DNA from 2 places in the Clostridium sp. ETTB3 genome. Region 1 is predicted to be linked to the other one. Evidence: predicted binding sites of a transcription regulator. Region 1 holds the regulator's gene; the other holds the start of a gene.

Region 1 (16,496 bases):
TCAAAAGTTATTTGAGGGTGAATATATAAATTTATTTATTAAATATAAGAAGTTTAATGGAAATAAGAAGTTTAATATTATAAATAAAGAATTAACTAATGAGGATATAGTTAAAGTAAAATTAAAGATGAGTGGTATATTAAACAACACTTTTGCATTTATTCCACCTATTTATTATAACAAATATACAAGTGATTTTGAAAGAGAAAATATTTACTACAAAAATTATAATGAAAATCAGCTATTGGAAGTTGTTAAAAGGATTAATTACAAACATAATAAAAAAATGCTAGATAAAATAACAGATATAAAATGGTATAAATTAAATGACATATTAAATCATAAAAGAATTTTAAATGAGAATAAAGAGATAAATAATGAATATTTAAGGCAACAAGAGATTATATACAAGCAATATATAGAAAACATAGAGAATTTAGCTTTGTTTTCAAATTCATTTGGATTTATAAAAAAAGTATTTAAAAATGAAGTTTTAGATGAAATAAACAATAGGATAACAAATGAAGAGGATTTATATAATTATATATCATATTTAAAGGAAACATTAAGTAGTTATGAAGAATATTTGGTAGTAGCTAGTAAAATAGAAATGTTAAATGACATACAAAGTGATATTTTAAATTATTGTTATGACAAGATTGATAATAAAAAAGACTTAGGTGAAATAATACAATTTATACCTAATTATTTTTTGTATAAAGAAATTGAAATTGATGAAATAGAAAATGAAATTGAAATTAACAATTATGAATCGATAGATAATAAAATAAACAATATTTATTTAGCTTTAAGTTCTTATAAAAATATTGCATTGCAAGTTTTACAAGAGTATAGTAATAAAACTACAAATGACTTTATAAAAGAAAATTCTATTGATATTTTTAGTTTGAATTATAAAGAAATTGTTGATAATAAATATAAAAAAGAAAATTATAAATTTTTATCTAAATTGTATCCAATAACAGTTATTTATGAAGATGAATTTAAAGATAACAAAAAAGTGATAGAAAAAAATTTCGATATTGTTATAAAAAGCTCTGATTTTTTTATTTATAATGGAATTGATCAATATAAGAGTGAAGTTTTATGTAATGAAAGATTAGATAAAAAAATAACTACTTTACTTTCAAACTTGGGATATCGTATATTTGAAAATGAAAATAATAACTCAGTTTTATATGTATTAGGATGTAAATGCCAAGGAAGTATAAAAACATTATATATAAATAATGGAGAAAGCTTTAGTATTAATAACTTAATTGAATTATTAAATTTAATTGATAAAAATGGGAAAATAATTTATATATGGTATAGAAATTGGTGGCTAAATAAGGCTGAAGAAATTGATAGTTTACAAAAACAATTAAATAAATAGGCAGTTAATACTGCTTATTTATTTATAATGATTTTGCACTAATTTATATAAATATGATAAAATTAGTTAATGAATTATTAATCAAAGGAGAAAAAGATGAATTTAATAACAGTTGAAAATATAAAAAAAACTTATAGTGAGAAAGTACTATTAAATAATGTTTCATTTGGAATAAATGATGGAGATAAAATTGGTCTAATTGGATTAAATGGTAGCGGAAAATCTACATTATTAAAGATAATAACAGAAAGAGATGAATTTTTTGATGGAAGCATTACAAAAGGAAAGGGAGTAAGAGTAGAATACCTTTCACAAAATTCAAATTTTGATCCAAATGCAACAGTTTTAGAACAAGTATTTAATAGCGATACACCTGAAATGAAATTATTAATGGAATATGAAACTCTATTAGATAAAATTAAAAATGAAGAATTTGATGAACAAACTAATGATAATCTTATAAAGGTTCAAGAAAAAATAGATTCTTTAGATTTATGGAATTTAGAAAGTGAAGTTAAAGTTATATTAACTAAACTTGGAATAAATGATTATACTATGAAAATGGGAACTTTATCTGGAGGACAAAAAAAGAGAGTATTTTTAGCATCTGCATTAATAAAACCTTGTGAATTACTTGTATTAGATGAGCCTACCAACCATTTAGATTCAATATCTATAGAATGGCTAGAGGAATATTTAAATAATAGAAAAGGTGCACTATTAATGATTACTCATGATAGATATTTTTTAGATAGAGTATCTAATAAAATATTAGAGTTAGATAGAGGGAATATATATACTTATACAGGAAATTATAGTTCATTTCTTGAAAAGAAAGCTGAAAGAATAGAATTAGAAGCAGCAAGTGAAGAAAAAAGACAAAAGCTAATATTAAAAGAATTAAAGTGGGTAAGAAGAGGAGCTAAAGCAAGAACAACAAAGCAAAAAGCAAGACTTCAAAGATTTGATGAATTAGTTAATCAGGAATATATAGCACCAAAGGACAATTTAGAAATGTCATTTATAGGTACTAGATTAGGTAAAAAAATTATAGAATTAAAAAATATAAATAAATCTTATGGAACTAAGAACCTTATAAATAATTTTACTTATACAGTATTAAAGGAAGATAGAATTGGTATTATTGGTGACAATGGAGTGGGAAAGACAACTTTACTTAATATAATAAAAAATTCCATTGCACCAGATATGGGAAATATAGAAATTGGAGAAACTGTAAAGATAGCTACATTTTCTCAAGATGATTCACATATGGATTTATCAATGAAAGCAATTGATTATGTTAAAGAAGGGGGAGAGTGGATTCCAACAGAAGATGGAACTAAAATAAGTGCTTCTCAGCTTGCTGAACGTTTTTTATTTGATGGAACAATGCAATATACAATGATAGAAAAGCTTTCAGGAGGAGAGAGGAGAAGGTTGCACTTATTAAGGGTTCTTATGGAAGCTCCAAATGTTTTAATTTTAGATGAGCCAACAAATGATTTAGATATAGAAACATTAAAAATTTTAGAGGATTTTATTGATGAATTTATAGGGGTTGTAATTGTTGTTTCGCACGATAGGTATTTCTTAGATAGAATTTGTAATAAGATCTTTTCTTTTGAAGATAACGGGATAATTAATGTATACAATGGAAACTATAGTGATTACTTAATTAATAAGGAAATTAAGTTTTTAAAAGAAAAGGAAGAGCAAAAAATTAAAGATGAGCCAAGTAAGAAAAAAACATATGTAAGAAATAAAGATGAAAGACCTAAATTTACATTTAAGGAACAAAGAGAATTTGAAACTATTTATAGCATTATTGAAGAGATAGAAAATAAAATTTCTGAAATAGAAGAGGAAATGATAAAGAATTCAAGTAGTTATGGGTTGTTAAATGAATTAGATCAAGAAAAAACTAAACTTGAAGAGGAGTTATTAGAGAAATATGAGCGTCAAGAATATTTAGAAGATATAGCGAAAAAAATAGAAGAATACAATAATAATAAGTAATAAGTCATTTAATTTGTTGACAATAATTTAAGTTTCTGATACTCTTGATAAGGTCGTAATAAAATTTATCTTATTTATTTTAGGAGGAAATTATGGAAAACACGCAAAAGATAAAAATTGTAACTGCTGATCCTTCAGCGTTAGGATTATTTGGACTAGCTATAATTACTTTAGTAGCTTCATCACAAAAATTAGGAATAACTTCAGGAGTGTCATTAGTATTACCTTGGGCTATATTCTTAGGAGCAACTGCTCAATTATTTGCATGTATAAATGATTTTAAACATGACAATACATTTGGAGCAACTGCATTTGGAGCATATGCATTCTTTTGGTATGCAATGGGATTTACTTGGTTAATTCAAAATGGAGTATTTGGAGAAAAGTTAGCTGCGGCAGCAGATACTAAGCAATTAGCATTTGCATTTTTAGGATACTTAATTTTTACGCTATTTATGACAATTGGAGCTATGGAAACTCATAAAGTATTATTTATTATATTTGTATTAATTGATTTCTTATTCTTAGGATTATCATTAAATGGATTTGGAATAATGGGTGAGTTTTCGCATAAATTAGCTGCTTATTCAGAATTATTAATATCTATAGTTTCATTCTATGGATGTGGAGCAGCTGTGTTAAATAAGCACTTTGGAAAGGTATTTTTACCAGTTGGTAAACCTTTTGGAATATTTAAAAAATAATTTAATAAAAATGTAAAAGGGATGTCGCATTAAGAATAAATACTACAATATATTGTGTATAAAATTTTTAGTGTGACAGCCCCTTTTTTCTTTATAAAGCTAAATCTATATTGTATACTTAAAATATATTAACCTAAATAAAGGAGTTAATAATGAAAATTAAAGTTATAGTAAAAGGTCAAAAAGATCCAATAATTTATTCTGGTGATAGAATTGATATTTTAGATTTTGAAATGAATGGTGAAAAATTTAAACAAATAAGATATTTCAAAAAAGGATTTTCAAAATCAGAGTTATTAAAAGCTGATTTAATTACCAAAGTTGTTGAAATTGAAAAATAATGGGATGTCGCGTTAAGGATAAATACTACAATATATTGTGTATAAAATTTTTAGTGCGACAGCCGTTATTTTTTTATTTTAAAAATTAAAAAATAAATTTTAAGGATAAAGAATATAAATAAAAAGTAGAGTTATTTTTTATAAGTAATTAAAAAAAATTTATAATAAAAATATAATTTTATTATAAAATAAACAATAAATTTTGAGATAAAAATATATATTTAAAAAATTTAAATAAAAACATAAAAATAACCAGAAATTTTATTTCGCTAAATATACATTTAGCGAAATAAATAGCGTTGTTGTAATTATTTTACCATGATATAATGAAAACATTATTATATTAGCCTTAAGGGGGAATTTTATATGGCTGAAAATGATAAAAAGTTAAATGTTATCAAAAAAAATACTATTAATACTATTAATGTAAATGAAATTGATAAAAATAATATGCCTATTAAAGAAAGATTTGGTATAGAAGTAAAAAATAATAATAAATTACCTAAAATTTTAATAGACTTTTTAAGTTATTTAGAAACTATTAAAGGTAAATCTTATAATACAATTGAAGCTTATAAAATAGATTTAAGTTTACTTTTTAAATATCTAAAAGTTTATAAAGGTTATCCAATACCAGATGATATAGAATTTGAAGAAATACCAATTAATGACCTTCAGGAAAATTTTATAAAAGATATAACTTTAAGTGATTTATATGCATTTTTATCATTTACTGAAAAACAAAGAAATAATGGAACTTATGCTAGAGCTAGAAAGGTTGCTACAATAAAATCATATTTTAATTATTTGCAAGGTAAAGCAAAAATAATTAATTCTAATCCGGCTGCAGAATTAGAATCTCCTAAAATAAACAAGAGACATCCAATTTATTTAACTTTAGAAGAAAGTGTATCACTACTCTCCTCTTTAGATAAAAATAACTACAATTATTTAAGGGATTATTGTATATTAACATTATTTTTAAATTGTGGAATGAGATTATCAGAATTGTGCTCTATTAAAATAGATAAAATTAAGGGCGATACATTAACTATTATAGGGAAAGGTAATAAAGAACGAACAGTATATTTAAATGAGGCTTGTATAAACTCTATTAATGATTATATATTAAAGAGAAATGATAGTAAGTCTACTGAAGAAAATAAAAAATATTTATTTTTATCTTCTAGAGGAACTCCAATTAATAAGAGAACTGTTGAATTATTAGTTAAAAAGCATGTAAAAAATGCAGGACTTACTAATGAAAAATATACACCACATAAATTACGTCATACTGCTGCTACTCTTATGTACAAGCATGGTGATGTAGATATTAGAAGTCTTCAAAGTATATTAGGACATGAAAATATTTCAACTACTCAAATTTATACACATGTAGATGAAGAAATTTTAAGAGAAGCTGCAAATTCTAATCCATTGGCTAATATAAAAAATAATTAAAAAACAAATGTTTGGTAGTCGTAAAATTAGCATTTTTTTATTAAATTAATAATTAAAACTAAAAAAATCGAAAGAAATTCAATAAAACTTTAAATTTCTTTCGATTTTAATATTTTCTATTTTTTCATTTTTCTTATTCCAGGATATATTTCCTCTGTTAATTCTTCCAATTCAGTGTCGTTTTCTACACCTAACTCATCAAAGTATACTATATTATCAAATGCATCTACATACTCTTCATCTGAATCTAGTTTATCTAATACATCATTATAATTATCTAAAGTAAGTTCTTCAGATAAATCTTCTTTAAGGTCACTTTCCTCTTCTTTTAATGCTTCTAATGCATTTTTAAGCTCTTCTTCTATAAATGCATTTTCTTCAACATTTTTTGCTATATCATCAATATTGATTGCTCTTATATCAATCCCATCTTCTTCTAAACACTTACCACAGTTATCACATATTTTTTTTGAAAAAAGATCACAATAATCATCTTCAGTATATTTATTAGTCATTAAATCACCACCCATGTTATTTTAACCTTATTATTCTATCAATTAATTAAGAATATTTCAACTAAAATATTTATTGATTAAAAGAACATAGGTTTGATATAATTATTTTATTATGATATAATTACTATTAATAAGCGAGGTGTTGAAAATGCGAGAAGTAAGCGATAAACAAAATGAAATTTATGAATTCTTAAAAACTTACACAGACAATAAAGGATACCCTCCTTCAGTTAGAGAAATATGTGAGGCTGTTGGGTTAAAATCAACTTCATCTGTTCATGGTCATCTTAAACGTTTAGAATCTAAAGGATTAATAAAAAGAGATCCTACAAAACCAAGAGCATTAGAAATTATAGATCATATAGCAAGAAAAGAAATGGTTAATATACCTATTATAGGAAAAGTTACTGCAGGAATGCCTATATTAGCAAATGAAAATGTTGAAGGAATATTCCCAGTACCATTAGATTACATTAAGCATAATAAAGAATTATTTATGTTAAATGTAAGTGGTGAAAGCATGATAAATTTAGGTATTTTTGATGGTGATTTAGCTATAATTGAAAAATGTCAAACTGCTACAAATGGTGATATTATAGTTGCATTAATTGAAAATGAAGCTACATTAAAAAGATTTTATAAAGAAAATAATTATATAAGATTACAACCTGAAAATGATAAAATGAATCCTATTATAGTTGATCATTGTGTAATTTTAGGAAAATTAGTTGGCTTATTTAGGACATATTAATAATTAAGGAATCATACATTATTGTATGGTTCTTTTTTATTATATTTTAAAGGTGTGTGATTTGAATGAAAATTGTTTTAGGTAGGTTTATAAAGAAAAAGGATGAATTTGATAGTGAAAATATAGTCTGTCCTATAAAAGGCTACGATAGAGATAAATATTTAAATAGACGAATATTTTTTAGAATTTTATTTATTTTAATATATGGATTTGGATTAGGTTATATTATAGGTTTAGCCTCTGTTACAATTCATGATGTAAAAGTAATTATATTTAGCTTTATATTATTTTATATATGTAATTTTTACTTAATTCAAATACCACATGAATTTATTCATATGCTTTTTTATCCTAATCCATTTAAAAATAATAAGATGATATTTTTTAATAAAAAGAGAATAGTTACAACAGAACTTAGTGAATTCATAAAACCACTTTTATTAGTTTTAAGCTTAATTACTCCTTTTATATTATTTTCTATATTGCCACTTATAGCAATTTATTTTATAGGGTTTAATATATATTTATATACTTTATCTTTTGCAAATGCAATTTTATCTTCTGATGATTTATTAAATATTATATTGCAATTATTTGTAAAAAAAAATCAATATGGAAAAAAGCGCTTATATATTATTCCTAATGATTATAATTACTTAAATAATGATGATTTGAAAAATAATAATATTAAAGTAAATAATGAAATAATAGAAGACTCTACTACTCTCCCACTTTCTAATCAAATTTTACAAGATAAATTAAATGATATAAATATTGAAGATAATACTATTGAAGATAGTGAATATAAAAATAATGATGATATAACTAAAGTTGAAGCTTTAGAAAGTGGTGATATAAGAGAAAATATTGATGTTGAAGATAATATAAATCAATCTTCTAATAAGCTAGAAAAAGAATGTAAAATTATATTAAAAGATAAAGACGAATCAATATATAGTTTAGAAGATTTTAATAATGAATTTATTAATAAAATGTCAGATGATTTAATTAAAGAAATTGATGAAATTAATGAAGATTCTACTAGTAATAAAAATGAAACGGCAATTACTAAAGATGACTTTACATCTATTAAAAGTAGTGAATTAATTGAATTACTTGATAAAATGATTAGTGATGATTAATAAAAAGAAGAAGCCTACATTGCTTCTTCTTTTTAAAATTAAAATAAACTATTTAAAGATATTAATATACCAATTTTAGCATGGTCAAATGTTAATCCACCTTGAAGATAAGCTATGTAAGGCTCCCTTATTGGAGCATCAGCTGATAATTCTATAGAAGAACCTTGAATAAAGGCACCTGCTGCCATTATAACTTCATCATTATATCCTGGCATTGCCCAAGGTTCACATTCAACAAAAGAATCTATTGGAGATCCATTTTGAATACCCTTACAAAAAGCTATTAATTTTTCTCTATCATTAAATTTAATAGCTTGGATAATATCACTTCTCTTATCATTATACTTTGGTAAAACTTCAAAGCCTGCGATTTCCATTATTCTAGCACAGAATACAGCTCCTTTAACAGCTTCCATTACTATATGAGGTGCTAAGAATAAGCCTTGATAAAGTTGTCTCATAACACCAAAAGTAGAGCCACACTCTCCTCCTATTCCAGGAGTTGTTAATCTAAATGCAGCTTGATCAACATATTTCTTTTTACCTGCTATATATCCACCAGTTGGTGCTATTCCTCCACCAAGATTTTTTATAAGTGAACCAGCAATAAGGTCAGCTCCAACATCTGTTGGTTCTATAGTATCTATTAATTCACCATAACAGTTATCAACAAATACACAAACATCACTTCTTATTTCTTTAATTGCAGATATTATTTCTCCTATTTCAGAAACTAAGAAAGATTTTCTCCATCCATATCCTGTGCTTCTTTGAATATGTACTAATTTAATTGATGGATCTTCTTTAAGAACATTTATTATAGATTCTTTATCGAATGTACCATCTTTTAAATCAACTTGTTTATAATTTACGCCATATTCCCTTAATGAACCTATATTATCTTTGCCACTAATACCTATTATATTATGTAAAGTATCATATGGAGTACCAGTGATGCATAACATAGTGTCATTAGTTCTTAAATTCCCCATTAATGCACAACCAATTGCATGAGTACCATTTACAAAATGTGGTCTTACTAAAGCACTTTCAGTATTGAAAATTCTTGCATAAACTTTATCTAAAGTATCTCTACCAATATCATCATATCCATAACCAGATGAATTGGTAAAATGCATATCACTAATTCTCTCTTCTTGGAATGCATTAAGAACTTTAAGCTGGTTATATTCTCTTATTTCATCATAAATTTTAAATTGCTCTTCTACATCATTTAAAGCTTGTTTATATAATTCAAATACATGCGGCTTAATGTTGTAAGCTTCCATCATTAACTTTTCTGTTTCTTTTAACATTAAAGTTCCTCCATCTTATATTATTTCATAACTATTATATATAATAGTTGATTAAATTTAAAGTTTTTAAGTAAAATTATATTTTAAATAAGTAAATAATTATTTTTATTATAATTTCATACTATAAGAACATAAGTTCATCACTCGCAAAAATAACACTTTTATTAAACTACTAATGAAAATTATTGTTTTAAAATTAATATTTTGAAAGTATTGAAAAAGAGCTACAAAAATGTAGCTCTTATAAATTTTCTGAATCAGAGAAAGGCAATGGAGTTGAAGGTGTAATAGTTGTAATTGAATGTTTATATATAAGCATTTGTTTACCTTCACTATCTAAAATTACAGTAAAACTATCAAATCCTTTTACGATACCTCTTAATTGAAATCCATTTACTAAATAAATTGATACTGTTGTTTTTGTTTTTCTTGCATTATTAAGAAAAATATCTTGTATATTATTACTTTGTTTATTCAATATAGTCACCTCCATGTCTAAAGTTTTTAAAATTAATTCGATTTTAAATCATTAGTAATTATATTAATTATATCATCATCAGATAATTCATCTTTATTAAGAAAAATTGCTCTTGGATCTTTTCTAAACCATGTTAATTGACGTTTAGCATAGTTTCTTGAACCTTGTTTTATCATTTCTGTAGCCTCTTCTAAAGATATAGAATTTTCAAGATACATTAATACTTCTTTATATCCTATACCTTGCATTGATTGCATAAGAGAATTATACCCATTTTCCTTTAATTTAATACATTCATTTAAAAGTCCGTTTTTAAACATAATGTCAACACGTTGATTAATTCTTACATAAAGCTTATCTCTATTCATATTTAAAACATAGTAAAAAACATCATATTTACTTTTATAAAAGTCTTCTCCAGCATTAAATGAACTAAAAGGTTTATTAGTAACCTTATAGACTTCTAAAGCTCTTATTACTCTTTTTCTATTATTAGGGTGAATTGATTCATAGCTTATAGGGTCTATGTGTTTAAGCATATTATGAATATAGTTATCTCCATGCTTTTTAGCTAAATCCTCTAATTCTAGCCTATATGTTTCATCACTGCCTGCTTCTGTAAAGCTCATATTGCATGTTAAAGCATTTATATAAAGCCCTGTTCCTCCAGTTAAAATAGGTAATTTATTTTGCGAAAGTAAATCATCAATTAGAGGTTGTGCTATATTTTTATAATCTACTACTGAAAATGGCTTATCTGGAGTTGTTACATCAATCATATGATGATGTACTCCATTCATTTCTTCAGGAGTTATTTTAGCTGAACCAATATCCATATATTTATATATTTGCATTGAATCAGTTGAAACTATTTCTCCATTTAATCTTTTAGCTAATTCAATTGATAGAGCTGTTTTACCTACTGCAGTTGGACCAGCTAACACTAGTATTTTATTATTCATTTTTAAACCTTCCTATACTATTCTTCTAAACTTTTTATCTAATTCATATTCAGTAAATTTAATTATTATTGGTCTTCCATGTGGACAGTTAAATGGATTATCTATATATCTTAAATCAGATATTAACTTTTCCATTTCTAATTGAGTTAAATAGTCATTAGCTTTAACTGCAGCTTTACAAGCCATTGTAGCAATTTTATTTAGTTTAACTTCTACTGTTTTACCACTACCTAAATTTTTTAAATTATCAATTATGCTTAATAAAAAGTTTTTTGCATCTAATTTGCCTAAAAAATAAGGTACTTCTTTTAATGAAATAGTATTTCCACCAAATTCTTCAATAACAAAACCAGAATTAATAAAAATATCTTTATTCTCATTATAGCATTCATAATCATCTAATGATAAATCTATTAAACAAGGAAGAAGAAGCTGTTGTACAACTATTTCACCATTTTCAATGTCTCTAGAATACTTTTCATAAAGTATTTTTTCATGAGCTGCATGTTGATCAATTATATATAATATGTCAGCATATTCTGCTAAAATATAAGTTTTATTAAATTGTCCTATAATCCTTAAATCAGGAAATTTAGCTTTAGATTCACTTTTAATTGATTCAGTTGATATAGCTTGATTTTGCGTATTATCATAAGTAATACCTGAAGAAGAAAATTGAGAATTTATATTACTTATATGGCTATTTCCATTGTTATTGTCAGGATTTACAATATTATTTTCATTAAAAGATGAATTATACTTTTCATTATCATCATTTATAAAGTTATTTATTGAAGAAATACTTTTATTTTTATTTATTTCTTTTAGTCTATTATATAACTCCTCTTCTTTAGCAACATCATGAACAGTTATATTATTATATATATCATTAATAGAAGGTTCAACTTTATTTTGAATTAATGGTTCATCAATTTTATCATTAATATAATTGTTATCTAAATCTAATTTTATTTCTTCAATTGTTTCTGTAGGTTCTGATTTCTTAGTTTCTGCAAATGAATTAAAAATATCTTCTTTTAATGCGTGATGTACTGTATCAAAGACTCTTTTATAAACAATTCTTTCATCCTTAAATTTGATTTCAGCTTTTGTAGGATGAATATTAACATCTATATCTTCAGGTGGTAAATCTATAAATAAAACAAAGAAAGGGAATTTACTAATTGTAGAAAAAGATTTAAAAGCATTTTCTACTGCAGCAACAATAGTTTTATTTTTTATATATCTATTATTAACAAATATACTTTCATTATTTCTAGAACCTCTTGCTATTATTTCCTTACCTATAAATCCATGAATTTTCAAATCATCATCTTCATATTTAAAAGGAAGTACATGCTCTGAAATATTTTTCCCATATATAGTTCTAATAGAGTTAATTAAATTTCCATCTCCATAAGTATGTAATACCTTTTTACCATTATTAAATAATTTAAAAGAAATATTAGGATTACATAAAGCTATTCTTAATATAATATCATTTATTAAACTGCCTTCTCTTGAAGTAGACTTTAAAAATTTTCTTCTAGCAGGAACATTAAAAAATAAATCTTTAACTTCTATAAATGAACCATTATTCATACCTATATCATTTAGAGACACTTTTTCTCCAGCTTCTAAAACTAATTCCTTACCAAAATCACATTTAGCTGGTTTGCTTCTAAAAGTAAGTTTAGATACAGAAGCTATTGAAGGCAATGCTTCTCCTCTAAATCCTAATGTATTAATAGAATATATATCATCAACATTTTTTATTTTAGATGTAGCATGAGGCATAAATGCTTTTTCTATGTCAAGATTATGAACACCAGAACCATCATCTATTACTCTAATAGCAGCTACACCACCTTCTTCAATTTCAATTGTTATATTTTTAGAATTTGCATCTATTGAATTTTCTACAAGTTCTTTTACTACAGAGGAAGGACGCTCTACAACTTCCCCTGCAGCTATTTTATTAGATGTATGCTCATCTAATATATTAATTCTTTTCATAGAGCACCTCCTATTTTAATTTCTTAGCATCTTGAACGATTTTAAATAAAGTATTCATTGCATCTAATGGTGTCATAGTCATTACTTCTATGTTAGCTATATCTTTTAATAAAGATTCTTTTTCTAGCATATTAAAGTCTAATTGCATCATATCAGGCAATAAATTTTCTTCTTTAATTGATTTAGATAATTTTTCTTCAAGATTGTTATCTAAAGATGTAGAAATGTTATTTGTAGTTATAGGTTTTTCTTGTGAAGGAACCTCTTCTATTTCTATAGCAGCTTCTTCATTTATTTTAGAAATATTAATTTTATCTTCTCTATAATTATTAAATAACTTATCAATTTCTATAGATTTTTCATTTTCTAACTTAGTTAAAATATCTTTAGCTCTATCTATAACTTCAAAAGGTAATCCAGCAAGTTTTGCAACTTCAATACCATAGGATTGATCTGCTCCCCCTTCAATGATTTTTCTTAGAAAAATTACTTGATCATCACTTTCCTTAACAGCAACTGAATAGTTCTTAACACCTTCAATTATTCCTTCAAGCTTTGTTAATTCATGATAGTGAGTAGCAAATAAAGTTTTACATTTTAAATTATCAGTATTAGAGATATATTCTATTACTGACCATGCAATACTTAAACCATCATAAGTTGAAGTACCTCTTCCAACTTCATCTAATAAAACTAAACTGTTAGGAGTAGCATTTTTTAATATGTTAGATACTTCCCACATTTCTACCATAAATGTAGATTTTCCTCCTGCTAAGTCATCTGAAGCTCCTATTCTAGTAAATATTTTATCACATACAGAAATATTAGCGCTTTTTGCAGGTACAAATGATCCAATTTGGGCCATAAGTGTAATTAATGCAACCTGTCTCATATAAGTAGATTTACCAGCCATATTAGGACCAGTAATTAATAGTAATCTATGATCAGTATTGTTAATAGTAGTATTATTAGATACAAACTCACCATTACCTATTACTTTTTCTACAACTGGATGTCTTCCATCTGTAATATTTAAAATTCCTTCATTATTTATTTCAGGACGTACATAATCATTATCTACGGCAACTTTAGCAAGTGTACTAAGTGCATCTAATGAAGAAATTATATTTGCACTTCTTTTTAATCTTGGAATTTGAGCTTCTACCTTATCTCTAAGCTCTACAAATAATTGATATTCTAAAGCCATAAGATGTTCATCAGCACCAAGGATTTTTTCTTCTACTACTTTTAAATCTTCTGTTATATAACGTTCTGCATTAGCTAAGGTTTGCTTTCTTATATATCTTCCTTCTGGAATAGAACTATAATTTGCTTTAGATATTTCTATATAATATCCAAAAACTTTATTATATCCTATTTTTAAAGATTTAATTCCAGTAAACTCTCTTTCTTTACTTTCTAAAGAAGCTATCCATTGCTTACCATGAAGCTTTGCTTCTCTTAATTCATCAACTTTTTCTGAATATCCTTTTCTTATAATATTACCTTCTTTAATAGAAGTAGAAGGATCATCTAATAATGCATTTGAAAGAAGATCACTAATATCACTAAGAACATCTAAATTATCATGCCATTGTGATAAAAGACTAGAATTACATTGTGATAACTTTTTCTTAATTTCAGGAAGCTTAAGTAACGACATATTTAATGAAACTAAATCTTTAGCATTTACATTTTTATTAGATATTTTTCCTACAATTCTTTCAATATCATAAATATTTTTTAATGCTTCTCTTAATTCTTCTGTAAAATAAATATTATTAAATAATTCATCTACAGAATCAAGACGATGATTTATTTCTTCTTTATTTATTAAAGGTTCTTCTATCCATTTTCTAAGAGTTCTTCCCCCCATAGTAGTAGATGTTTTATCTAATACCCAAATTAAGCTACCCTTTTTTGATTTTTCCTTTAAGTTTTCAGTTAATTCAAGATTTCTTCTAGAGCTACTATCTATAGTCATATAATTAATAATATCATATGATTCTAAAAGGTTTATATTAGAAAGGCTCATTTTTTGAGTGTCTAATATATATTTTAATAATATTGAAGATGCAGCTTTACTTCTTGAGTCTAATCCAGCTATTTGAGCTTCAGTAAATTGATTAATTAATTCTTCATCAGTACAGTTAAATTCTTGAATATTTTTTTTAGTAATTAATGCATTAGAAATGTTATGTATTTCTGCAATAATATCTTCATTAAAATTAGTATCTACTATTACTTCCTTTGGTAATATTTTTGAAACTTCATCTAATAATGTAGTTTTTAATTCTTTAAAAAAGGTAGTTTTAAATTCTCCAGTTGAAATATCTGATGAAGCAATTCCATAATAACCATCAGAATTATATATTGCCATTATATATGTATTTTTATATTCTTCATCTCCAGTAGTTTCAGAATAAGTTCCAGGAGTAATAACTTTTATTACATCTCTTTTTACTATCCCTTTTGCTTGAGATGGATCTTCAACTTGTTCACATATTGCAACTTTAAAACCTTTATTAACTAATCTAGAAATATAGTTTGTTGCAGCATGAAATGGAATACCACACATAGGTGCTTTTTCTTCTAAGCCACATTCTCTTCCTGTTAAAACTAATTCTAATTCTCTTGAAGCAGTTTTTGCATCTTCAAAGAACATTTCATAAAAATCACCTAATCTATAAAAGAGGATACAATCTTCATATTTATTTTTTATATCCATGTATTGCCTCATCATTGGTGTTAAAGCCATAAGTAATTACCTCCATGTAAATTCAAATTTTAAGGCGCATTTTAAAGTCATTTATCAATGTATTATACAACATATTTTAAATAATATAAAGTAATGAAAATTTATAAAAATAAGGATAGCTCTAATTTCTAGAGCTATCCTTATTTTTTATTTTACAGCTTCACCTACTAAAGAGAAGTTTTGAGCTTTAGTGATTTTAACATTTACTAAATCACCAATTTTTATATTCTCACCTGTAAAGTTAACTAATCTTCCGTTTCTTGTTCTTCCTGAAAGCTTACTTTCATCATTTTTACTAGTTCCTTCAACTAATACTTCAACAACTTTACCATCATATGCTTTATTCTTAGCAATAACACTAGAGTTGATAACTTCAACTAATCTGTTAAATCTATTATGTTTATCCTCTTCAGATACTTGATCTAACATCATATCAGCAGGAGTATTATTTCTTCTTGAATAAATAAATGTAAATGCAGAATCATATTGAACTTCTTTTGCTAATTCTAATGTATCTAAGAAATCTTCTTCTGTTTCTCCAGGAAATCCAACAATTATATCTGTTGTTAAAGAAACATCTGGAATTTCCTTTTTAATTTTATTTACTAAAGACATATAGTATTCTCTAGTATAGTGT
Region 2 (16,496 bases), 1.3 Mb from region 1:
TTTTGCTTAACTACTTTATCTGGAATTATAGATTCACCCTCTACTATATTTCCATTTTCAAGCTCTGCTATAAGCTTCATATCATCAAGAGTAACAGGTAATACCTTTCCTGTTACAGCAAGTACTGAGCTCATCTTTTGAACTGCTGATTCAAAACTATCACTTATTCCATCCATAGCAGCTAAAAATAAATTACCAAAGCTTTGTCCCTTTAAAGAACCTTCTGTAAATCTATATTGAAGTAAATCTTCCATTATAGGCTCTGTATCAGCTAATGCCAAAATACAGTTACGTATGTCACCTGGAGGAAGCATTCCAAGGTCTGCTCTAAGCTTTCCTGAACCTCCTCCATCATCTCCAACTGTTACTATTGCTGTTATATTATTAGTATATAACTTAAGTCCTCTTAACATTGTAGATAAACCAGTCCCCCCGCCAATAACAACAATTTTAGGACCACCTACATGAACTCTTTTTTCCTCAACTAAATCTTCAATACTTTTATCATTAATAGTTATTTTTATCTTTTCATTATTTATTAACGAAATAAAAGATTTTATAAATTCAGATACTGATATATAAATCATTACCAATCCTATAAAAGTTAAAAATAAGTATAATAACTTAATTGATAAATTATGCTCATGGTTTGAAAAAATCTCAACTATACCTATTACTGATAAAATCATACCAATGCCCCCTAGAAATATCCACCTTTTAATTTTGGTTCCAGGCTTCATGAAAAAATCCATTATCATAGTTTTTTATCCCCTTTATGAACATCCTCTTTAATATCTCTATGTTCTATATAAACATCATAATTTTTTTCATGTAAGTTTTGATATATTTCATTTGCTATTGCAACTGATCTATGTCTTCCTCCAGTACATCCTATTGCAATAATAAGTTGTCTTTTTCCTTCCTTTTTATAGTTTGGAATTAAGAATTCTAGCATATCAGTTAGTTTACCTAAAAACTCTTTAGTTTCATCTTGCCCAAGTACATAATCCCTAACAGGTGCATCTAATCCTGAAAATGGCTTTAATTCTGGTATGTAAAATGGATTTGGTATAAATCTAACATCAAAAACTAAATCTGAATCAACAGGTATTCCATATTTAAATCCAAAACTCAATACTGTAATTGACATTTGCTTTTCTGGAATTTTTTCATCTCCAAAATATTTAGTCATTTCTTCTCTTAAATCACCAATTTTATACTTCGATGTATCTATAATTATATCTGATTTATCTTTAACTTCCCTTAATTTATTTCTTTCAAGCTCAATGCCAGTTATAACTCTTCCACCACCTGATAACGGATGACTTCTTCTTTTTTCTTTAAATCTTTTTACTAATACTTCATCAGAAGCATCTAAAAATAATATTTCATACTTAAATTGTTGCTTTTCTAATTCTTTTAAACTTTGGAATAAATCATTAAAGAATACCCCACCTCTTATATCAATTACTAATGCAACCTTATTTATCTTTCCATCACTTTGCAAACATACATCTGCAAATTTTGTTATTAATGTTGGTGGAAGGTTATCTACGCAAAAATATCCCATATCCTCTAAACTTTTAGTTGCTTCTGATTTACCAGCACCTGATAATCCTGTAACTATAATAAATCTCATATAATACCTCCAAACTATCAATTTTAATAATATTCAACTTATATATTATACCTTTTTATAAGCACTCATTGTTATTATATACCAAGGTCATATAATAATAAACACATCTTATATTTCAAGTTAAAAAATAGGAATACACATTTATAAAAACTTATATTGTGTATTCCCCTAATACTTTTTATTCTTCTCCAATAATTCTAACTTCAGGATGAAGATCAACTCCAAATTGCTTTTTAACTTCATCTTGTATATGTTTTATTAAATCAGTTATATCCTTAGCTGTTGCATTTCCCTTATTTATTACAAATCCAGAATGCTTTTCTGAAACAGCTGCTCCACCTATTGAATATCCCTTTAATCCAGCATCTTGAATAAGCTTTCCTGCAAAATATCCAGTTGGTCTCTTAAACGTACTTCCTGCTGATGGATATTCAAGTGGTTGCTTTGATTCCCTTTTGTTAGTTAAATCTTCTATTAATTCCTTTATTGTCTTTACTTGACCCTTTTCTAATTTAAATACAGCTGATAATACTGTATATCCTTTTTTCATTACTAATGATGATCTATATCCAAAATCTAATTCTTCTCTTGAAAGTCTTATGATATTGCAATTTTCATCTATAACTTCAGCACTTTCAATTACTTTTGATATTTCTCCATCATAAGCTCCAGCATTCATAAATACAGCTCCACCTATAGTTCCTGGAATTCCACATGCAAATTCAAAACCAGTTAATGAATTTTCTATAGCCTTATCTGAAACTTCTTTTAACATAACTCCACATTCAGCTTCTATCTTTTCTCCATCAACATAAATGTTTTTAACATTCTTTAATGAAAGTACAACTCCTCTAAAACCACCATCTCTAACTAATATATTAGAACCATTTCCAATTAAGTAAAAAGGAATATTATTTTCCTTGCAAATTTTAATACTTTTAATTACTTGCTCCTTTGAATTTGGAATTAATAATATATCTGCTGGTCCTCCAACTTTAAAATTAACATATTCACTTAATTTTTCATCTATTTTAATATCATTTATATCGTAAAATTCATTAAATAATCCTACAAATTTGTTGTATTTATTCATGATAAGCTCCTTAAAATTATAAAATATTTACAATTTAATAGTATAAATTAATTTATACTATTAAACAAGTGATTTATTCTTAATTATTACCATTAAAATAATTATAAATACTTTCTGCTGATTTTTTATCAATTGATTGTGTTTCTAATAACTCTTGCATTGATGCTTTCTTTATATTATCAACACTTCCAAATTTCATCAATAATGCCCTTCTTCTCTTTTCACCAACATAAGGTATATCATCTAAAACAGAATGTAATGTTCTCTTATCTCTTAAGCTTCTATGATAAGTTATAGCAAATCTATGAACTTCATCTTGTATTCTTCTAATTAATTGCATTAAATTTGAGCTTTTATTAATAATAAGTTCATTATTATTATATATAATTCCTCTTGTTTGGTGTTTATCATCTTTAACTAATCCGCAAACAGGAATATCTATATTTAAAGATTGTAAGACTTCTAATGCAACATTAACCTGTCCTTTTCCACCATCCATCATTATTAAATCAGGAAACGTTGAAAACTTACCTGCTGATAACTTTAAATCTCTTTGCTGAATTGCCTTAATTTCATCTAATCCATGATTAAATCTTCTAGTCAATATTTCACGCATACTATCATAATCATTTGCACCCTTAACAGTTTTTATTTTAAATCTCCTATAATCACTATTTTTAGCTCTTCCTTCTTCAAATACAATCATTGTTCCAACAGAATCAACCCCTTGTATATTGGAAATATCATAAGCTTCTATTCTTTGTGGACATTCTTCTAATTCTAACAAGTCTTGAAGCTCTAATAATGAAATTCTGTTGATTTCTTTATCCTTTAAATATTTATCTTTAAACTTTTCTAAAGTAATTCTTGCATTGTTTTTAACCATTTCAAGCATTTCTTTTTTTTGCCCCTTTTGAGGCACCTTAATCCACACTTTTGCCCCTCTTTTTATTGTTAAATATTCTTCCATTAAGTCAAAATTATCAATTTGTGGAACATATATTGTTTTAGGAATTTTAGCTGTTCCTCCATAAAATGATCCTATAAAATCTTCTATTATTTCACCAATGCTTTCATTTGCTGTGTTTTCAAATATAAAATGCTCTCTTCCAATTACCTTTCCATCCCTTGAGAAAAATACTTGAATACAACTATCTTTTTCATCTTGTTCTATATTGATGAAATCTTCATCACCTTCCATGGTTTTAAATATCTTTTGTTTTTCTGCTATTGCATTTATAGATAATATTTTGTCTCTCAATGATGCAGCTTTTTCAAATTCTAGTTCTTCCGCAGCCTTTTCCATATCAGATTTAAGCATTTTAGTAATATATGTTTCTTTTCCACTTAAAATATCTATTATATCATTAATCATTTTCCCATATTCTTCTTTACTAATATGCCCTCCACATGGCCCAAGGCACTTTTTTATATGATAATTTAAACAGGGTCTAACCTTTTCACAATTTTCTTTTATTACTAATTTACAATTTCTCAAAGGAAATATCTTATATATTAAATCAAGTGTTTCATAAACGGCACTTCCATTTGTATATGGCCCAAAATATTTACTTCCATCCTTTGCAAATCTTCTCGTAACAAATACTCTTGGATAATCATCATTTACAGTTATCTTTATAAAAGGATAAAATTTATCATCCTTTAACAAAATATTATACTTAGGACTGTACTTTTTTATTAAATTACATTCTAAAATTAATGCTTCCATTTCAGAATCTGTAACAATATACTCAAATTCAGCAATATTTTTTACCATTACTTTTACTTTTTCTGAATGGTTTTTAGATTTTTGAAAATAACTTTTTACTCTATTTTTTAAAACCTTTGCTTTTCCAACATAAATTACTTCACCCAAAGAATTTTTCATTAAATATACACCAGGCTTATCTGGTAAATTCTTTATATGATATTCAAAATCAAACATTATTTGCACACTCCTTTCTTTAGTTTTAATTATATTAATAAATAAGAGTTAAAAGGTAATAAGCAAATTATCTTTTTAGTTACTTACTAAATATGCTTACTTCCCCCTTAACTCCTATTATAGAAATTTCCTTTATTGAAGGATTTATTTAAAATTTAATCACCTAAGACCCATTGTCTTACTACTTTACTTGCAACTGTTGCAGCCTTTCCTGAACCTGTTCCTCCATTTTCAACAATTACTGCAACTGCTATTTTAGGATCATTCATTGGAGCTACTGATATAAACCAACTATGTGGAGTTGCTTCACTTCCATCTGGTAAAGTATAATCAGCTGTTCCAGTTTTTCCTCCAGCATTAGTTCCTTTAAATGCTGGCCATTTACTTAAATTGCTATTTACTACATTTAACATATAATCTTGAACTGTTTGTGCTATATCACTAGACATAACTTTCTTTAATTCTTTGTTATCTATAGATTTAATAACATTCTTATCTTTATCAACTATTGTATTTACAAGCTTTGGTTGCATCATTATACCATCATTAGCTACTGTTGCTGCAACTAATGCCATTTGCATAGGCGTTGATAAAATACTACTTTGTCCTATACCACTTTGTGCTATATTCCCAACTTCAGAACTATCTAACGTTGGAAATCTACTTGCTGTTATAGAAACACCTGGTCCTGTTATTACAGAATTAAATCCAAAATCTTCAGCTGTAGATTTTAATTTATTATTTCCTAATTCCATTGCTAATGTCCCAAATACAACATTACTTGATACCTTATATGATTGCTTTAAACTTAATGATCCATAAACATTATTTCCAAAATTACTTAAACTTCTGCCATCTGGAAATTTAATTTTTCCATCATCCTGAAAAGTTCTATTAGCTACTGATGGCATATTTTCTAATGCACTTGTTAATGTAACAGTTTTAAATACAGACCCTGGCGGATAAAGTCCATTAATTGCTCTGTTTATTAATGGTGAGTTATCTGCACTTCCACTATTAGCAGCTTTCATTTCTTCAGCTAAATTATTAGGATTAAATATTGGATTTGATACCATTGCTAATATTTCTCCTGTTTTAGGATTTAAAGCAACTACAGCTCCCTTATTACTTCCTAATGCATCGGATGCAACTTGTTGAAGTGTAGTATCTAAAGTAGTTATAACACCATTACCTACTTTATTTTCTTCTTCTTCTAATAAATTAAAATTTATTTTATCCTTAAATGTTTTAAAATTAGAAGCAAAATTAAAACTTCCTGTGCTTTTTTTATCATTTTTTATATCTTCTATTAATCCCTTAACATCAATAGAATCTAAAAATTTTCTAAAGTTATTTCCAATTGCATTATAAGTTGTTAACTCACTATCATATTCTTCTTCTAAACCAGTTTTTCCATATACAGCACTTGTATATCCTAATACATGAACATATAGTCCATCATATAAATAATCCCTTTTTTGTGAAGTTTCATTTAATCTTTCACTTGTAGTTAATGCTGTTTCATTTCTATCATAAATAGTTCCTCTTAAAACTTCATTCTTTTTAGCTATAACCCTTGTATTACTTGCCATTTCATTAATTTTAGGGCTTTTAATTAGCTGAAAATATGCAATATAGGATATCAATGCTATAAATAGTACTAAAAAAACAGTCATTACATTCTTAACACTTTTTGCTAAATCATTCATATCCTATGCCTCCTCCGATATTTTTTGTAATATTCCTAATGCAAAGAATATAGTCAATACTGATGAACCACCATAACTTATAATAGGCAATGTTATACCTGTTAATGGAATAACTGAAAATATTCCTCCTATTATAACTAATGTTTGACATGCTATCATTGTACTAAATCCTACAGCTATTAATTGTGAATAACTATCCTTTGTTACAAAGGCAGCTCTTATACCCCTATAAAATAATAAGAAGTATATTATCATTAATCCAATTGCAAAAATTATTCCAAATTCTTCACATATAATTGCATAAATCATATCACTTTCTTTTACAGGTAAGTTTTGAAAGTGTCCTTGACCTAATCCAACCCCAAAAAGTCCTCCAGCTGCAATAGAATACATTCCTTCAACTATTTGATATGATGATCCTAATGCATATTTCCATGGATCACGCCAAATCATAACTCTTTCCCTTACATGACCAAACATTGTATAACCTGCAACAGAACCTATTGCTGCTAATCCTAAAGCTGTAAAAACATACTTTTTCTTTGATGTTGCAACATAAAGTAAAGTTATTGATATCCCAAAGAATATTAATGCACTCCCTAAATCTCTTTGTAATACCATACATCCCATTGAAAAACCTGCAACTAATGCTGGTTGAAATAATTGTTTAACTTCTTCCTTGAAACTTTTTTTAGATTCATATGTAGCCAATGCTGCTGCTAAATATAAAACTAATGCTATTTTAGCAAATTCTGATGGCTGAAAAGAAATTGGCCCTATTAATATCCAGTTTTTTGCACCAAACTGTTCTGTACCAAATATTAAAGCTAATGGCATTAATACCAATGTTATTATCATATATACATTTTTATATTTTGCAAAACTTTTTAAATCCGGCAATATTACAACTATTAATATATAACCAATTATCCCAAGTGCTATCCATATAAGCTGTTTAATAGCTGTATTTGGATTTATTCTATATAACATTGCTACTCCTACTACTGCTAACACACTTGCAAAAATTAAAATAAATTTATCTCCATCTGGATAAAATCTTCTAACTATAAAGTGGGAATAGCCTATTAATACACATAAGACTACTCCCATTATTAATGCAAATTTATCAAAAGGCTGTTGTAAAAAGCCTAATGCTGTGAAAAGTAGTAAGCATAGCAGATATACTAAATTTAGTAATCTTTTTTCTCGCTTTTTTGCTTTCATATCCTCACCTCTAAATTATTACTAAAACATCTTTTCTTAATGTCTAAGATATAAGTTCAACTATCTAAATCATAAATTTAGAGTTTTACTTACCTGATTTTAAAACCTTAAAAATTGCACTTCCTATTTTTACTTCATCATCAGCAATAAGCTTATATTTTTCTTCAATTCTTTCATTATTTACATATACACCATTTGTACTATTTAAATCTTCAACATATAAATTATTATTTTTAGCATATATCCTTGCATGATTACCTGATACAAAAGGCTCTGTTAATACTATTGTATTTTCTGCTTTTCTTCCTAATGTAATAATTCCCCTTATAGGAACTACCGCGCCCTGCTCCAGTGTAGAATTAACACCTGTTTGAATAACTTCAATTCCATATCTTATTCCTGAGTTATTATTTTTAGCCTTACCACCTGTCTTAACATCTTTATACATTATTTTTAATGCATAATATATAATTACATATAATAAAATTATAAAAATTATACCAAATACAAAAGTAAATAACTTTCCAAAACTCATACCTTCACCTCAAACTAATGAATATTTACCATTATATATTAAATCTTATTGTAAAAAATAACAAGCCATCTTAATTTATCTTAATAACTTCTTAAGATATCTACCAGTATAAGAGTTATTATTTTCGACAATTTTTTCTGGTGTTCCTTGTGCTACTAAAGTACCACCTTTATCTCCACCTTCTGGTCCTAAATCTATTATATAATCTGCACATTTTATCATATCTAAATTATGTTCTATAACAATAACAGTATTTCCTGCATCAACTAGTCTTTGTAATATTTCAACTAATCTATTTACATCATCTACATGAAGTCCTGTTGTTGGTTCATCTAAAATATATAATGTCTTTCCTGTACTTCTTTTTGATAATTCAAATGCAAGTTTAATTCTTTGAGCTTCTCCACCTGATAATTGAGTTGATGGTTGACCTAATCTAATATATCCTAATCCTACATCCTTTAATGTTTGAATCTTATTTTTTATTCTTGGAATATTTTCAAAAAACTCTAAAGCTTCTTCAACAGTCATATTTAAAACATCATCTATATTTTTTCCCTTATACTTAACTTCAAGAGTTTCCCTATTGTATCTTTTTCCTTTACAAACTTCACAAGGAACATATACATCAGATAAGAACTGCATTTCTATTTTTATAATTCCATCTCCTGAACAAGCTTCACATCTTCCACCTTTTACATTAAAACTAAATCTTCCTGGCTTATATCCTCTCATTTTAGCTTCTGGTGTTTGTGAAAATAATTCTCTTATTATATCAAATGTACCTGTATATGTTGCTGGGTTGGAACGTGGTGTTCTTCCTATAGGGCTTTGATCAATATCTATAATTTTATCTATATTTTCATATCCTGTTATTTCTTTATAAGTTCCTGTTGGATTTTTACTTTTATTTACTATCTTATTTAAACCTTTATATAATATTTCATTTACTAAAGTACTTTTACCTGAGCCTGAAACACCTGTAACCATTGTTAATACTCCCAAAGGAAATTTAACATTTAAGCTTTTAAGATTATTTTCTTTGGCCCCAGTTACAGTAATAAAGTTTCCATTACCTTTTCTTCTTTCTTCAGGAACTTTAATTGATTTTTCTCCTGTTAAGTATTGACCTGTAATTGATTCCTTACATGCCATAATTTCATTAACTGGTCCTGCTGCAATTATTTGACCACCATGTTCTCCTGCCCTTGGCCCTATATCTACTATATAATCAGCTTCCCTCATAGTATCTTCATCATGTTCAACAACTATAACAGTATTTCCTACCTCCCTTAAGTTTTTTAATGTTTGAATCAACTTATCATTATCTCTTTGATGTAATCCAATACTTGGCTCATCTAATATATATAACACTCCCATCAATGCTGATCCAATTTGTGTTGCAAGTCTTATTCTTTGTGCTTCTCCACCAGAAAGAGTTCCTGAACTTCTTGAAAGATTTAAATAATCTAATCCAACATTAACTAAGAATTCTAACCTACTTCTTATTTCCTTTACTATTTGACCACTTATAATTCTTTCTTTTTCAGATAGTGTAATTGAACTTATAAACTCAAGTTCTTCCTTAATTGGCATCTTAGTAAATTCATATATATTTTTACCACCAACTGTAACTGCTAAAACTTCATTATTAAGTCTTGCTCCTTTACATTTTGGACATGCCTTATTGCTCATGTATTGTTCTATTTCATTCTTTATAACATCTGAATTAGTTTCCTTATATCTTTTTATTAATGAATTAATTTCTCCATCATATGAATAAGAATATAATCCTTTTACTCCATCCTTAGTATATGTTATTGATAATTTATGCCCATCAGTTCCATATAATAATAAATATAAATGTTCTTTAGATAACTCCTTTATTGGCTTATTTAAATCCAAATCATATTCTTTGCTTAAGGCTTGTAATATTGCATACGTCCATGAATCTTCCTTTAACCTCCCTTCTCCCCATGTTGCTATAGCACCTTCCATAACACTTAGGTTCTTATTTGGAATAACTAAGTTTGGATCTATTTCCATTAAAGTTCCTAAGCCATCACATTTATCACATTTTCCATATGGGGCATTAAATGAAAACATTCTCGGCTCAAATTCTTGTATACTAATTCCACAATCAGCACATGCAAAATTTTCACTAAATAATATATCTTTATCGCCAATTACGTTTATAATTACTAATCCTTCTGCTAATCTTAATGCCGCTTCTAATGAATCACTTAATCTTCCTTCCATGCCTTCTTTTATAATAAGTCTATCTATAACAGCTTCAATATTATGCTTTTTAGTCTTTTCAAGCTTTATATCCTCTTCAGCTAACTCATATATTTCTCCATCAACCCTAGCTCTTACATATCCATTTTTCTTTATATTATCTAAAACTTTTTCATGCGTCCCTTTTTTCCCTCTAATTATTGGAGCTAAAATTTGAATTTTAGTTTTATCCCCAAGTGCCATTACTTGATCCACAATTTGATCCACAGACTGCTTGCTTATTACCTTTCCACACTTAGGACAATGTGGAATTCCTATTCTTGCATATAATAATCTTAAATAATCATAAATTTCAGTAATTGTTCCAACTGTAGACCTTGGATTTTTGCTAGTTGTTTTTTGATCTATTGATATTGCTGGTGATAAACCTTCAATATAATCTACATCAGGCTTATTCATTTGCCCTAAAAATTGTCTTGCATATGCTGATAAAGACTCAACATATCTTCTTTGCCCTTCTGCATATAATGTATCAAATGCTAAAGAAGATTTACCTGAACCTGATAATCCAGTAAATACTATTAATTTATCTCTAGGAATTTCTAGAGAAACATTTTTTAAATTATGTACTCTTGCACCTTTTACTATAATCTTATCTTTCATTTTTCTACCCTCTTCGATATACTTCATTATTTTATTTTTGTCATAATTTCTTTTCTTTAATCCCGAACAAATATTCTCTTTATTATATTTTAGGTTTATTGAAATTTATTGTCAATAAATTTCATGATTAATATTTATACGATTATAATTTGGTTTTTATACCTTTGCATTATCCAACATATTTACTTAAAGTCTCAATAATATTTATTTCTTGTATATCATCTGTTTATAAAAAAATACAAGCAAATAATTTTTCATTAAATTTGCTTACATTGATTATAACTATTTTTATCTTATTTCCATAAAATTCGTATTATTAATTCTTCATTTTTTAAAGTGGCATTTATACTATATCCCAATTTTTCTACTAAGACCTTAGTTATATACAACCCTAATCCTGTATTTCTATCACTTCTTGATTTATCCACAGTATAGAATCTCTTAAATAATTTATCCACATTTTCTTCCGTTAAATCTGTTGTTTTGTTAATAAACTCTGTTATTATTACATCATCCTTTTGTTTTAAAGTAATTTTTACATAACTTTCACCATGTTTAATTATATTTCCTATTAAATTAGTAAAAATTCTTGTAATAGCTCCTTCATCTGATATAATATCTCTAATATTCTCATCTACTTCAATAATCGGATTAATATTATTATTAATAAAATCATTGTAAAATGCGGCTATATTTTCGCATAATATGTTTTTTAAATTTACCTTTTTATAATTAAAGTTATACTCATTTCCTTCTATTCTAGATAAATCGTAAAAACTACTAATAAGCTGTTGTAATGATTTTGTTCTATTTTCTACAATATCTATATACTCATTTTTTTCCTCTTCCGATACTTCTTCTAATCTTTCCATTTGCAAATATCCCATTATTGATGTTAATGGTGTTCTTAAATCATGTGACATATTAGCTATACTAGCTCTTAATTCTTCTTCGTTCTTATTCTTTTCTGCAACAATTCTTTGTTTAGAATCAAAAATCAAATTTATATTTTCAACTAAATACTCTATATCCTTGTCTACAGATTTTGTTTTTATATTTGCATATTCATCTAAATTATTATTAATTTGCTTACTTATTCTTCTAAACTCTCTTTTATATCCTATAATAACAGCTATTAAAACAATAATTATTAGTATTAAAATACATGTTATTCCCATATTTTCTCCTATTCTATATATCAATTCATTATATATACCCCTAGATATACTCATCTATAATTAAACCTCTTAATCTATTTGCATATGAATTCAAATCTAATTTTATAAATATCAAAATTCAATTTATTCTTTAAGTATATTATATACTCTATGCTTAATCCTTCCAACACTATATAAATATAAGCAAATTACCTCAATAGAATATTCTAAAAAATGAATATTCCACAGAGGCAACTCTTCTATAATCTATTAAACTTTTCACTACCTATATTATTCAATACCTTAATTGAAACAAATAAAGCTATTAAAAATATAATTAATACTGAACTTAAAATAATCATCATATTTGTAATATTGAATACTTTAACTAATACAACTGATACTGCTACAACTACTAATATTAATATCAATATTCCCAAAATAGTAATCATTACACTTGCGCTTTGCTTTACTACTGTTGTTGGATTTGTCCACTCCATCTTTGGAAAATATAAATTAATTATTATTCCTAATATAGCTGATACAATTGCAAATACTATACTAATTACTAAGTTAAATATTAAATACTTTATATCAAACTTTAATCCTATATAAAAAAATACATTTGCTATAATTGATGCTGGAATTGTTATTATTAAATTAGTTATTATTTTACCCTTAAAGATATCATTAGGTTCTATTGGCAATGATTTTAATATCCATAACCTATTTCCTTCTAATGATATTGATGAATTTGTTGTACAAGATAGTCCAATAGTAAATACTAAGAAAACTAATATTTCAACTGGAATCATATTAGCTATCTCAGGATACCCCAAAAATTCCACTAACGTTTCTTTACTTACAAATAACGTTGCAATGGATGCTGCAACTAATAATACCATCCCAAACGCTGTATTCATAACATAAATAGGTGTTGCAAAGTATCTTCTTAGTTCTTGCGTAATCAATGATTTTATTACACTGCTTGCTTCTAACTTTGACACCTTATAATTTGCCTTTTTATAGCTTTCTGATAATTTCCCATTTATAACTTTAAATGTCTTACTAAATACCAAAATAAATATTAAAAATGGAACTATTGATATTAGTATAAACTTTATTAAAGCAAATATATCATAATTTACTAAAGCTTCTTTTAAATACATTGCTGGTAGATATATGCTAGATAGTCCTTTTACTATTGAGTCACTATTTGCAATAAATTCATTAATATAATTTTGCATATTCATTGAAAGTATCATAATTAATAAAAATGCTATCATACCAACAACTGTAGTTACTATATTTTTATGCTTAAATCTTGATGATATAAATGTTATAGCAACAGCTATTATTGAAGCTGATATTATTGGAATCATTGGTATAAATATTAACCCTATTATTAATATAATGAAGAAAATCCATGACAAACTTCCATTATAGATAAAATATACTATTGAAGCCGGTACTATTACAAGTGCTGTTCCTATATAGTTTATAGACATTAAACTTAATATTTTACTAGTTAATATTGTACTATTTCTTATAGGTAAAGCCATTAATAAATCGTAATCTTTTGAACTAAATAATGTTCCTTGCGCTTTATATATTGATGTTATAAAGCTTAAAATACATGAAAATAATACAGCAACTATTAATATTAAATCTAAATATCCCATTGGTTTTAATACTGTAGCTAACGCTATTGAATATGTGGTTGACATAAAGCATATTACTGCTGCTATTAATAATAATGTAGCTGTAGTAATTAATAACTTCTTCTTTTCATTAGAAGTGCTAACCCCTTTAGATAAAGAATTAATTCCTGTGCTATTTATAAATGAATTTTTTAATAAAATAAATAAATTACTCATTATCAATCAACTCCATAAATACTTCTTCTAAAGAATTATTACCTTTAACTTGTTCAGTAGTCCCTTCTGCAACTATTTTCCCATCTTTAATAATTGCAATCTTATCACATAATTTTTCTGCTACCTCTAATACATGAGTTGAAAAGAATATTGCACTACCTTCATTGCAAAGTTCTCTCATTATTTCTTTAAGTGTATGAGAAGCCTTAGGATCTAATCCAACAAATGGCTCATCTAATATTAATAACTTTGGTTTATGAATTAATGCTGATATTACTGCTAACTTTTGTTTCATACCATGGGAATATGAAGAAATTAAATCTCCTAAATATTTAGTTAACTCAAGCTTATCTCCATAATATTTAATTAATTTTTCTCTTTGTTCTTTACTTATTTTATAAATATCTGCAATAAAGCTTAAATATTGTATTCCAGTTAAAGCTTCATAAAGATCTGGATTATCTGGAATATATGCCATTACTTTTTTACATTCTATAGGATTTTTCTTAATAGATTTACTATCTATTAATATATCCCCTTCACTAAATTCTAATATTCCAACTATAGATTTAATCGTTGTTGTTTTTCCTGCACCATTGTGACCTATAAATCCAAATATCTCCCCACTATTTACAGTTAAAGATATATTATCAACTGCTTTTTTGCCCTTTGAATATTCTTTTGAAAAGTTCTTTATTTCTAACATACTATTTCTCCCCTTATACTTATTCCCCTTTTTATAATATCCTTATAAATTTGAAACTAATGTAAAAATTTGAATAACTATAGCTAATAATGATAAAATTATATTCCTTTTTATTTCTGCTGATTTACCATTTCCATTGGGTAAAAAACCAAGTCCATATAGCCCAATTGGTATAATAACAGCAATTATCTTTGGCATATAATTTTGTAATTTACCACTAACTGAAATCTGCATTCCTACTTTATTAGGTAATATAATAAATGATATAATTCCTAAAATAAAAATAACTATCCCAAAGCCTAATTTAATGTTCTTTTCTAATTTACTATTAATCATTTTTAATCTACTAACCTTTCTTATTTGATATCTTGCGACTTAAATATTTTTATTCCCACAAATAACGAAATTGCTATTGTTACTAATGAAATTATTACTGATCTTAACAAATCTCCATTTCCTGCTTTAATTGAAGTTGCTAATGCTGAATTATAAAATGGTAATACCTCATAAACTCTATCGAACCAAGGATATATTCCGTATAAAAATCCAGCTAACGTAGGAATCCCTATAAATATTGCTACTGTTATTCCTATTGTAGCTCCATTACTTTTTACTAATGTTGCTATAATCATAGCTAATGCTGCTACTGCTGAACCCGCAATAACTGATGCAACAAATGTTTTTATCATTCCTAATAGTTGTGAAATTTCAAAAGCTTGTCTCCAGCCATTCATTAGCGTTACTACTATGGTTGGTAGGATTGTCATAACAGCTAAAATTATTGTAACTGCTATAACCATAGATACAAATTTTGCTAGATAAAATTCTTCTCTCCTCTTACCGTAAGCTAAGAAATTTTTAATTGTACCTTGTGAGTATTCTTTTGCTATTAATGCTCCTACTAATATACCTATTATTATTTCTATAACTCCTGACCCAAATGAAGCATGGTATACTTCTATTGAAGTTGGATTCATCATATCTTTAGCTTGTAACTGAATTCCTAGTTGGCCTGGTGTTACTATTGCTTCACTTTCAGACATACTTGTTAATTGTTCCATAAGAACCTCTTTTTGATCTTGTGGCATATTTCCTAAACTATCATTAAGTATTTTCTCAAAAACCGATGAACACATAACTACTGTCAATGTAGATAATAAAACTGCAACACATATTAGTACTTTAAATGTTCTATTTTTAAATAGCTTATATAATTCTGCTTGTATTGCTTTAAGCATTTAAAACACCTCCAACTTTATTCATAAAGTATTCCTCCAAATTTTCACCTTTAACACTTATACTTTCAACAATAATTCCGGATCTTGATAATAACGAATTTACTTCACCAACATTATCCAAATTAGAAAATACCTTTATGTTACTATCTTCTAATACCTCATAATCACTTATTCCTAATTCTCTCTCTAACAAAATTACCGCCCTAGCTGTATCATCAACCTTTAAATCTATATATTGTCTACATTTTTCGGATAGTTGCTTAGCTGTAATTTCTTCAATTAATTTTCCATTTGAGATTATTCCATAAGTTGTTGCAAGTTCTGATAGCTCACTTAATATATGGCTTGATATCAATATTGTCATATCTTTTTCTTTATTTATCTTCTTTAATAATTCTCTTATTTCAACAATTCCCATTGGATCAAGTCCATTTATAGGTTCATCTAATATAAGCAATTTAGGATTTCCCAT

Evidence for each region. The regulator LexA, encoded in region 1, represses DNA repair genes until DNA is damaged. The targets are predictions, from matches to a motif close to CNAACANNTGTTNG.
Region 2: a site for LexA is predicted at 11,110-11,123, ahead of uvrA (excinuclease ABC subunit UvrA). Genes of this name have one in related genera too.

The regions. Positions count from the first base shown of each region.
Region 1 is NZ_CP199832.1:1,350,793-1,367,288, forward strand. Features, by position in the region: gene ACUN06_RS06605 (hypothetical protein) at 1-1,396, shown strand, start outside; gene ACUN06_RS06610 (ABC-F family ATP-binding cassette domain-containing protein) at 1,493-3,415, shown strand; gene ACUN06_RS06615 (acetate uptake transporter) at 3,508-4,119, shown strand; gene ACUN06_RS06620 (hypothetical protein) at 4,272-4,460, shown strand; gene ACUN06_RS06625 (tyrosine recombinase XerC) at 4,911-5,921, shown strand; gene ACUN06_RS06630 (hypothetical protein) at 6,038-6,436, opposite strand; gene lexA (transcriptional repressor LexA) at 6,579-7,187, shown strand; gene ACUN06_RS06640 (DUF3267 domain-containing protein) at 7,253-8,329, shown strand; gene ACUN06_RS06645 (methionine gamma-lyase family protein) at 8,368-9,645, opposite strand; gene hfq (RNA chaperone Hfq) at 9,887-10,123, opposite strand; gene miaA (tRNA (adenosine(37)-N6)-dimethylallyltransferase MiaA) at 10,156-11,085, opposite strand; gene mutL (DNA mismatch repair endonuclease MutL) at 11,098-13,101, opposite strand; gene mutS (DNA mismatch repair protein MutS) at 13,112-15,859, opposite strand; gene miaB (tRNA (N6-isopentenyl adenosine(37)-C2)-methylthiotransferase MiaB) at 16,007-16,496, opposite strand, start outside.
Region 2 is NZ_CP199832.1:2,620,892-2,637,387, forward strand. Features, by position in the region: gene ACUN06_RS12490 (gluconeogenesis factor YvcK family protein) at 1-758, opposite strand, end outside; gene rapZ (RNase adapter RapZ) at 755-1,639, opposite strand; gene murB (UDP-N-acetylmuramate dehydrogenase) at 1,818-2,732, opposite strand; gene uvrC (excinuclease ABC subunit UvrC) at 2,812-4,677, opposite strand; gene ACUN06_RS12510 (peptidoglycan D,D-transpeptidase FtsI family protein) at 4,833-6,386, opposite strand; gene ACUN06_RS12515 (FtsW/RodA/SpoVE family cell cycle protein) at 6,390-7,610, opposite strand; gene ACUN06_RS12520 (FHA domain-containing protein) at 7,696-8,145, opposite strand; gene uvrA (excinuclease ABC subunit UvrA) at 8,221-11,046, opposite strand; gene ACUN06_RS12530 (sensor histidine kinase) at 11,340-12,278, opposite strand; gene ACUN06_RS12535 (putative ABC transporter permease subunit) at 12,464-14,080, opposite strand; gene ACUN06_RS12540 (ABC transporter ATP-binding protein) at 14,073-14,786, opposite strand; gene ACUN06_RS12545 (hypothetical protein) at 14,829-15,122, opposite strand; gene ACUN06_RS12550 (ABC transporter permease) at 15,143-16,024, opposite strand; gene ACUN06_RS12555 (ABC transporter ATP-binding protein) at 16,017-16,496, opposite strand, start outside.